Linked DNA regions of Lacibacter sp. H407. The protein of the gene in region 2 interacts with the protein of the main gene of each other region in a pairwise test. Links are inferred from orthologs where the notes say so. Each region holds a gene or a part of one and is shown on either strand. Other genes may lie near its edges.

The links.
Region 1: the proteins of WG989_RS10475 (region 2) and groL interact in binary tests that used the Escherichia coli proteins (3 or more experiments, as listed by UniProt). The link is inferred for Lacibacter sp. H407 from one-to-one orthologs.

What each region holds. Positions count from the first base shown.
Region 1 is NZ_JBBKTU010000002.1:49,721-54,003, reverse strand. Bases 1,318-4,283 are described here. They hold groL (chaperonin GroEL), read right to left. Parts: upstream 3,637-4,283; coding sequence 1,999-3,636; downstream 1,318-1,998. Other genes in these bases: WG989_RS19535 (hypothetical protein), read right to left, coding at 4,197-4,283; WG989_RS19540 (co-chaperone GroES), read right to left, coding at 3,734-4,015; WG989_RS19550 (hypothetical protein), read right to left, coding at 1,727-1,849; WG989_RS19555 (hypothetical protein), read left to right, coding at 1,318-1,673. Outside these bases: Na+/H+ antiporter NhaA, read left to right, coding at 1-1,120; more of WG989_RS19555, read left to right, coding at 1,134-1,317.
Region 2 is NZ_JBBKTU010000001.1:2,384,514-2,389,933, forward strand. Bases 1,444-4,229 are described here. They hold WG989_RS10475 (ABC transporter ATP-binding protein), read right to left. Parts: upstream 3,341-4,229; coding sequence 2,546-3,340; downstream 1,444-2,545. Other genes in these bases: WG989_RS10465 (hypothetical protein), read right to left, coding at 1,444-1,502; WG989_RS10470 (MlaD family protein), read right to left, coding at 1,587-2,564; WG989_RS10480 (MlaE family ABC transporter permease), read right to left, coding at 3,347-4,033; WG989_RS10485 (ROK family transcriptional regulator), read right to left, coding at 4,216-4,229. Outside these bases: WG989_RS10455 (hypothetical protein), read left to right, coding at 1-194; WG989_RS10460 (hypothetical protein), read left to right, coding at 404-1,015; more of WG989_RS10465, read right to left, coding at 1,026-1,443; more of WG989_RS10485, read right to left, coding at 4,230-5,420. UniProt on the Escherichia coli protein: Part of the ABC transporter complex MlaFEDB, which is involved in a phospholipid transport pathway that maintains lipid asymmetry in the outer membrane by retrograde trafficking of phospholipids from the outer membrane to the inner membrane.

The DNA of each region.
Region 1 (4,283 bases), on a different replicon or contig from region 2:
AGATTTCTTCGAAAGTGAAAAAGCAGGAGGTTTAACACTCATTGCCTGTACTGTTGTTTCATTATTGATCGCTAACTCTGGCTGGGGTGAAGGTTATCATGCATTCTGGCAATCGAATTTCGCCGGTCTTTCTGTGGAGCATTGGGTAAATGATGCATTGATGGCTGTTTTCTTTTTGCTGATCGGCCTTGAATTAGAAAGAGAGATCTACCAGGGAGAACTTTCAAACCCAAAAGATGCGTTGCTGCCGATGTTTGGTGCATTGGGTGGTTTACTTGTACCGGCGGGATTGTATCTTTTACTCAATATTGGAACCAATACACAATCGGGTGCAGGTATACCTATGGCAACGGATATTGCATTTGCGTTGGGTATTTTGTCGCTGCTGGGTAACAAAGTTCCTACTTCATTAAAAGTTTTTCTAACAGCTCTTGCTGTGATCGATGACCTGTGTGCAATTTTAGTAATTGCCATCTTCTATACAAAAACACTGTTGTGGACCAACCTGTTTATTGCGTTGGGAATATTTGTTGGTTTACTGGTGATGAACAGAATGAAGGTTCGAAACCTGATACCATATTTACTGGGTGGTATAGCCATGTGGTATTTTATGTTGCACTCGGGTGTGCATGCAACCATTACCGGTGTGTTACTTGCTTTTGCGATTCCTTTTGGTAATGGCGATGAGAAATCAACTTCCTACATCCTCCAACACTTCCTGCATAAACCTGTCGCCTTTCTAATACTGCCTATTTTTGCGTTGGCAAATACAGCAATTATTATCAGCGGCGACATTACACAAACGCTTACTGAAAATTACAGTATGGGTATTGCTTTGGGACTGATCGTTGGTAAACCACTTGGCATTTTTGCATTGACCTTTGTAGCAGTTTCAACCAGGCTTTGCAAATTACCAGACGATTTGAATTGGAAACATATTTTCGGTGTTGGTCTGTTAGGTGGTATTGGATTTACTATGTCCATCTTTATTACACTGCTGGCTTTCGAGAATGAAACGATCATCAATAATGCAAAACTGGTGATCCTGCTTTCTTCATTAGTCGCTGGTTTGCTTGGTTTTTTTGTATTGAAATTAACGCTGAAGAAACAGGCAGCATAACAACTGAACTAAAGTGCGTAAAAAGAAAAAACAAAAGCTGAAGGAACAACAGTTCTGGGGAACGTTTGCTTATTTCAGCAAACCTCAACTTCCCGACAGTATTCCTACACATCTGGAACGGGTCAATTTCCGCATATGGAATCATGTAGACGATGAACAGATTGAAATGATGGTTACGCATGTGCAGTCGATCAATATGCTTGATCTGGATGAAACAGAGATCACCAATTACAGCATTCAACTGCTCACAAAACTCAGCTTTATTAAAGAACTGCGGCTGAAAGGTTGCAATGAAATAGATGATGATGCGATGACTCACCTCAATAATATCAAAGGACTGGAGCTGTTGCATATCGATGGCACATCCATCAGTATCAAAGGCGTGTTGCAGTTACGTGCAGATCATCCGCTGCGAATGTTGCTGATAAGAGTTGATGATCCGGAGCAACATCTAAGCGATCTAACAACGATTGCACAACGTTTTCCCGATTGCGAATTGATCGTAAATCACAAGAGCTTCACAATTAAGAAAGAAGATGGTTGGTCGATGTAAAAAATCATCTCACATAAAAATGCCCCGCAAAAAAACGGGACATTTTTTTTGTTTCAATAAATAATATAAGGATTGCCAAACGAATCATCATCTCTTCTTCTGATACGTTGCATCAACAGACTCAATTTGTGTTTCAATTTCTGCATAAACGGCAAAAGCATGTTTCTTCTTTTCATGTCGCATGTTTTTAATCGTGATGAATCATTGAAATGCAAAGTCCCCTGTTTTACCAGAGGACTTTGGTTGTATGTTCAAGCTGTTACTGATAGTTAAAGTGATTGTGTAAAATGTACTTCGTACTTCCAACTTCTCACTTTTTACTTGCTTAGTAACCACCCATGCCCCCCATATCAGGAGCGCCATGTGCGTGTGCTTCTTCTTTCTTTGGTTTGTCAGCAATTACACACTCAGTAGTTAATAACATACCAGCGATAGATGCTGCATTTTCCAAGGCAACACGGCTTACTTTCGTTGGATCAATTACACCTGCTTTAAACAGGTTCTCATACACTTCTGTACGGGCATTGAAACCAAAATCACCTTTACCTTCTTTGATCTTCTGTACAACGATAGAACCGTCAATACCTGCATTAGCAGTTAATGTACGCATTGGTTCTTCCAGTGCACGACGAACGATCTGCATACCGGTTTGCTCATCTTCAATTTGTCCACGAACTTTTGCTTCCAGTGCATCTATTGCACGGATGTAAGCAACACCACCACCTGGAACAATACCTTCTTCAACCGCTGCACGGGTTGCATGTAATGCATCGTCAACACGATCTTTCTTTTCTTTCATTTCCATTTCAGTAGCAGCACCAATGTACAATACAGCAACACCACCTGCTAACTTAGCAAGGCGCTCTTGTAATTTTTCTTTATCGTAATCAGAAGTTGTGTTTTCAACCTGTGCTTTGATCTGGTTTACACGTGCAGTGATCTCAGCTTTCTTGCCTTTGCCACCAACAATAGTTGTGTTGTCTTTATCAATTGTAATTGAAGAAGCCTGGCCTAAATAAGTAAGATCAGCATTCTCTAATTTGTAACCTTGTTCTTCACTGATAACTGTACCTGCAGTAAGGATCGCAATATCAGTCAACATTTCTTTACGACGGTCACCGAAGCCCGGAGCTTTTACAGCAGCAACTTTTAATGTACCACGGAGTTTGTTTACAACCAATGTTGCTAATGCTTCACCTTCGAGATCTTCAGAGATGATCACTAATGGACGACCACTTTGTGCAACTTTCTCCAAAATGTGAAGAATATCTTTCATTGCAGAGATCTTCTTATCATAGATAAGAATGTAGGGGTTCTGCAATTCAACTTCCATTTTTTCGCTGTTTGTAACGAAGTATGGAGAAATATAACCACGATCGAACTGCATACCTTCCACTACATCAACAGTAGTATCGGTACCTTTTGCTTCTTCAACAGTGATCACACCTTCTTTACCAACTTTTGCAAACGCTTCTGCGATCAGTTTACCGATCGTTTCATCGTTGTTAGCAGAGATAGAAGCAACCTGTTGAATTTTTTTGCTGTCGTTACCAACAGTTTGTGATTGACTTTTCAGGTTTGCAACAACCAGGCTTACAGCTTTATCAATACCACGTTTCAGATCCATTGGATTTGCACCGGCAGCTACCATTTTCAAACCTTCGCTGATGATTGATTGCGCCAATACAGTTGCAGTAGTAGTACCATCACCCGCAATGTCTGCAGTTTTAGAAGCTACTTCTTTCACCATTTGTGCACCCATATTTTCAATAGGATCTTCCAGTTCAATTTCTTTTGCAACAGTAACACCATCTTTCGTTACGGCCGGTGCACCGAATTTCTTTTCGATCACTACGTTACGTCCTTTTGGACCGAGTGTAACTTTCACAGCGTTGGCCAGAATGTCAACACCTCTTTTCATCTTATTTCTTCCTTCAATATCGAAGAATATTTGCTTTGCCATAATACGTTAATTTGAAAATTAATTGATTTGAAAATTTGAGAATTGAAGACTTGAAGCAGCTAAAGGTTTCACATTAGCACATCTTCAAATTTTCAAATTATACAATTGCCAGAATGTCGCTTTCACGCATGATCAACAGATCATCGCCATCAATAGCGATTTCAGTACCTGCATATTTACCATACAAAACCGTATCGCCGACTTTCACGGTAACAGGTTCGTCTTTTTTGCCAGGACCGGCAGCAACTACAGTACCACGCTGTGGTTTTTCTTTTGCAGTATCGGGGATGATGATACCACCAGCTGTTTTTTCTTCAGCAGGAGCAGGCTTCACAATTACCCTGTCATGTAAAGGGGTAACACTTACCTTCTTAGCCATAATTATTCGTTTTTTGGTTTTGAAATGAAATTGATTAAGCCCTTTTCAGGGGGCAACGAAGGTAAGCGAATACAGTGCCACCCCGCCAGAATGCGTAAAAATTTCAGAATTGGCGGAAATAGTTGAAAATAGCAGAAAAAATCTGGCAGGGAGAAAGACAAATTTGCATGTTTGTCCTTTCTCAATAAGCAGGCAAAGTTTCCAACTCTTTTACCGGACCTGCTTTCCATACAATTATTTTGCCTTTGTATGTTCCCCGAAACAGTAT
Region 2 (5,420 bases):
CAGTTATTCGCAATCTGCAAACACACCCACAGCGCTACGATTGGTCCATTGCCGGTGCCGTTATGATCATGGGTTGGGTGGTTGTACAGATGCTGCTCATTGCCGTGTTGCATTGGTTGCAGTTTGTGTACCTCGGTATTGGATTGATGATGCTGTTGCTGAGCTGGCAACTGAAAGGGAAGTGGGCGGTGTGAGTTTTGGAGTGTCAAATGTCAGATAGTTTAATAATCCGGCACCATTAATTTTCCATCCATGGTTACAGCAACTAATAGCCTTCAGGGTTGCCAACCTTTCAAAGGTTGGTAACCCTTTCCTTGACAGTTCATCTCACTCATTTCTCAATTCAGTCAGGTGTGTATGTTCATTTTTTTGTGATCATCTACTTTTATGGAAATTATGAATTGTGAAAAGAAACGGAACAGTACAATTGCAATTTTTATTTCCGGTTATCATTGGTCTGGCTTTTGTTGCATGCAAAAAACAAAACCTGCAACAGCCGCCACCGGTAACAGGTCCGGAGATGGAATATATTGAGCTGAACAATCGGGAAATTAAGGCAAACATGCCTTCAGTTAATCTGGATATCAATCAAGATGGCAAAACAGATATTGCTTTTGCAACTGTACTGGTAGGCGATAACCTGAATCAGGTTGATAAACTGCAGTTTTTAGTCGCCACTAATATCAGCGTGAACTTACCTGTAAACGGTAATGAAGAAATTCCTGTGTTAAAGAAAGGAGAATCGATAATGCCGGGAAATTTTAATGGCTATCAGTGGTTTGAATTAGCTGGCATTGTTCTTATTCAGAAGGTGATCTCTTTTACACAACCTCCTGTATGGGAAGGGCATTGGAAAAATGCAGTGCGTAACTATCTTCCTTTCCAGATTTTAGCGAATGAGAAACGTTACAATGGCTGGATAGAACTAAGTGTTGATTTGCCTGCCGAAAAAATTATACTGCACAAAGCAGCCATCAGTAAAGAAGCAAATCGAATTGTGAAAGCGGGGGAGTGAGTAATCCTAATTAATCACAGTTTAATAAATCATACTGGTCTTTATCAAGCCTCAGTAGTGTTTTTGAATACTTTGATATTTCAATTGTCAATTTGTCGCCAACAGCGACTTTGTCAAATACTTCGCTCATTATCAAATCCAGTTTCTTTAATTCAGGAGTATCTGTGAATATTATTTTATCCCCCTTCTTTGTCGACTTGCCGGTTACAGTGATAGTGCCAACATATTTTTTTTGATTGCTCTTATCCTTATAATAAAGTAAATAGTCTTTAATGGTTTTAACAGTAGCAACAATAGCGATAATTATTAAAAAGGCGAATGTTGTTGGCCAATATCCAAATCCTTTTTTGGATAGTCCAAACAATCCGAAAAGAAAGGATGCCGGCACACAGAGAATTAGAAATAGGACAGCTGTCAGTCTAAATGACTTTTGTATGGAATCTATTTTCTGTAAATCTGATTGGTTAAAATTGGCAACTGTAAGCATATAGTTGATCAAAGGCATTAAAGCTAAATATACATAAATCACGTAAACGCCAATTCCTTCACGTGATTTTTAAATCCAGAATTACTACTTCTTCTTCTGCCTCTCCAATCTCCTGAAATAACCCCTGAATAAAAAATTACTTTTCAACGCTTCCATGTTCTGATTAAATCCATCGGTTCCTTGTTCAATATTCTGCAAACTGTTGTTCAGCTTTTGCACCAGTAAAGAATCTCTGAGCAAACTATGAACAGTGCCTTTGCCATCGTTCACATCATTTTTCACAGAGAGAGTAAATGCATGTAAGTCTGCTGCCAGCGAATCGGCATTGCTGCCCACCAGTTTTATTTTTTCAATGGCTTCATTCAGGTTGTAAGCAATGGCTGTATCAGTAATAATTTTTCCCAGCGATCCATTGCCTTGTTTTACATCAGCAATAATGGTTTGCAGATCTTTCACCATCAGATCGGCTTTTACTGTTGCTGAGCGAATGTTGTTGACGGATGCAAGAATGTTTTTTGGTAGGGCTTCGTTATCGAGCACCTGCCACAAGACTTTACTGTTGTTAATGCGTTGCACGGTATTCTTCAGATCTTCTGAAATAACAGCAACGTTCTGGTTGGTGCGGTTCAGCAGCTCAAGCATTTCATCGGTGCTGATGAGTTTTTTTGTACGCAACACATCGCCGTTCATTGCAAATGCTGAACCGTCTTTTGATGGCGTGATCTGCAGCAATTTATTTCCCATCAATCCATCTGTTGATATACTCACCACATCATTCACCCGTATAAATTGTTTCATGTCTTCTTCAATCAGCATTGTTACTTCAATCGAAGAATCGCTGATGATGGCCACTTTTTTTACTGTACCCACCTGTATGCCTGCATAGCGGATGTTGTTGCCGGGTGTTAAACCCTGCACATGTTCAAACCTTGCTTTCAAAATATAATTGCTACTGAAAAGGTTACTGTCCTTACCGATCATATACAAACCAAGGATCAGCAGAAACAACCCGGCAATAATGAAGATGCCCAGTTTGATATTATTTATTGTTTGCTTTGCCATTGTTCAAAAAATTGTTTTACCAGCGGATCATTATTTTGTTCAAGTTCACGATAACTTCCCTGGGCATAACATTTACCATCGATCAGCATTACAATACGGTCGGCTGTCATGCGGATACAATTCATGTCATGAGAAATAATGATCGATGATGTGTTGTATTTCTCACCCATCTCCAGCATCAGTTCACTGATCTCTTTGGCAGTGATGGGATCAAGACCGGTTGTTGGTTCGTCATACAACATGATCTCCGGATCAAGGATCAACGTTCTTGCCAATGCAATACGTTTGCGCATACCACCCGAAAGTTCAGCCGGCATCATATCAACTGTATGGGCAAGGCCAACATTGGTCAACACTTCTATCACTTTCTCATTTGTTTCTGCTGCGGTTACTTTTATCCAGTGGCGGCGCAACGGGAATTCAAGATTTTCACGCACTGTCATTGAATCATACAAGGCATTACTCTGAAACAGGAAGCCCACTTTTGCACGCAGTACATCCAGTTCTTTACTGTTGAGTTTGATCACATCATCGTTTAATACAGTAATATCGCCGGCATCCTGTTCCAGCAAACCAATAATGCATTTGATGAGTACAGATTTTCCTGAACCTGATTTGCCCAGCACAACTACATTCTCACCTTTGTACACATCAAGATCAAAATCTTTCAGCACGTGATTCGTACCAAAGGATTTGTACAAATGCCGGATGGAAATAACCGGTTCGCTGTTTTCTTTAACTGAAACTTCTTGTTGTATGTTTTGCTCATCCAACATCATTCATCAGTTTAAACCAAGCAGATCGGTGATCTGCACCGCCAACAGATCAATGATAAATACTGCAACAGAACTTACTACAACAGCAGAATTCGCTGCACGTCCAACACCTTCGGTTCCTTTTTGTGCGTGGTAACCTTTGTAACAACCGATCATACCAATGGCAAATCCAAAGAAATAGGATTTGATAAAGGCAGGCATCACATCGCTGAATGCCAAACCATCAAATACCATTTTAAAAAACAATTGAAAACTGGTAACGCCTTTGATGTTTACTCCAATATAAGAACCGTATAAAGAAATCGCATCACCTGCAATTACCAGCAACGGCAACATGAAGGTTGATGCAAGAACTCTTGTAACTACCAGATATTTGTAGGGATTGGTGCCGCTTACTTCCATAGCATCGATCTGTTCTGTTACTTTCATGCTGCCCAGTTCTGCACCAATGCTGCTGCCGATCTTGCCGGCAAAGATCAAGGCCGTTATAACGGGGCCGATCTCTCTAACAATGGCAATACCTACCATTTCAGGTAGTTCCGTTGCAACCCCATAGTCGAGTAAAGCAGGTCTTAACTGCATTGTAAGCACAAGCCCCATGATAAAACCTGTAAGTCCAACAAGTGGAAACGATTTGTAACCGATCATGTAACACTGGCGAACAAATTCACTGAATTCGAAACGGGCTTGCATAGTTTGCCCGATAAACCGAAAGGAAAAGCGACCGAGTAAGCCGGCCTCCACGAGCGTCTTTTTGATTGTGGCAAACATGACTGATAAGAATCAATATCAAATGTTGATAATAATCAGTTGCTGCGAAATGAAGACTGTCAGTTAGGGGTGTGATGTATATCAGAAGCACGACTGATTTAAAACTAACTCTGTATTGATAAAATTTTATTCCTCGCTATCAAACAGCTGCCCATTACACCGGCCTTTTCGCCAAGCTTTGAGAGTTTTAATTGTGTATCGCTGTTTACTAAGCTTAGCGAATATTTATTAATGGCACTACGAATGGGTAAGCGTAAGTAATCACCCGTTTCAGATAAGGTACCGCCCAGAATTAATAACTCGGGATTAAAGATGTTGATGAGCATGGCCAAACCACGTCCGATTTTTTCGCCAATATCGGCCAGCAATTCAATGCTCAGCATATCTTCATTATTCGCTGCATGAATAATATTCAGCAGCGTGATATCTTCGATCTGTTTATTTTTTCGCAAGGCATTGGACGTAGAACCCTGTGCCATTTTTTCTTTGAAGTTGCGGATCAACGAAGCACCTGACGCTTCTGTTTCGAGGCAACCTTTTTTTCCGCAGTAACAAATGATCTGGTTATCAAAAAAAGGAATGTGACCAAACTCACCACTAAAACCCGACTTGCCATAATATACTTTTCCATCGATGAGAATACCCAAACCAATTCCGTAGTCCATATTCACAAACAATACATTTCGTTCGTTGTGTACTTCGCCACAACAAAATTCGCCGTATGCCATGGCTTTGGAATCGTTTTCAAGAAATGTGCGGATGCCGATCTCCCGTTCGATAATTATCGACAGCGGCTCTTCCTGGAAATGAAAATAACTGTAACTGTAACCGGTTGTATTGCTGATGCGGCCGGAAAGATTGATACCAATGCTAAGCACTTTATTTTCTTCCACCGGCAGGTCGGCAATAAATCCTTTGATGATGTCGAGCAGTTGTGTAAGCGATTCCTGTGTGTTCTCTAATTTATATGGAACTTTTTCAGTGATGGTTACCAGTTGTTTTTTAAAATCAAGTAACCCGAGGTTGATGTAGAATTTCTTGACATCCACCCCTACAAAAAAACAAGCGTCGGATACAAGGCCGTACATGCTGGCTCTTCGTCCACCGGTTGAATCTACTTTGCCATAATCCTTCACCAATCCATCTTCAATTAATTCATTCACAAGGCTGGTGGTTTTGGGCACGCTGATATTTAATTCCCGGCTCAGTTCGGTAATCGTGGTATTGCCGCCCTGGTCGAGAAAGTTGATCAATGAGCGTTTGAGTGCTTTGTTTTTATATGCAACCCCCGAGGCATTTTCATCGCTGA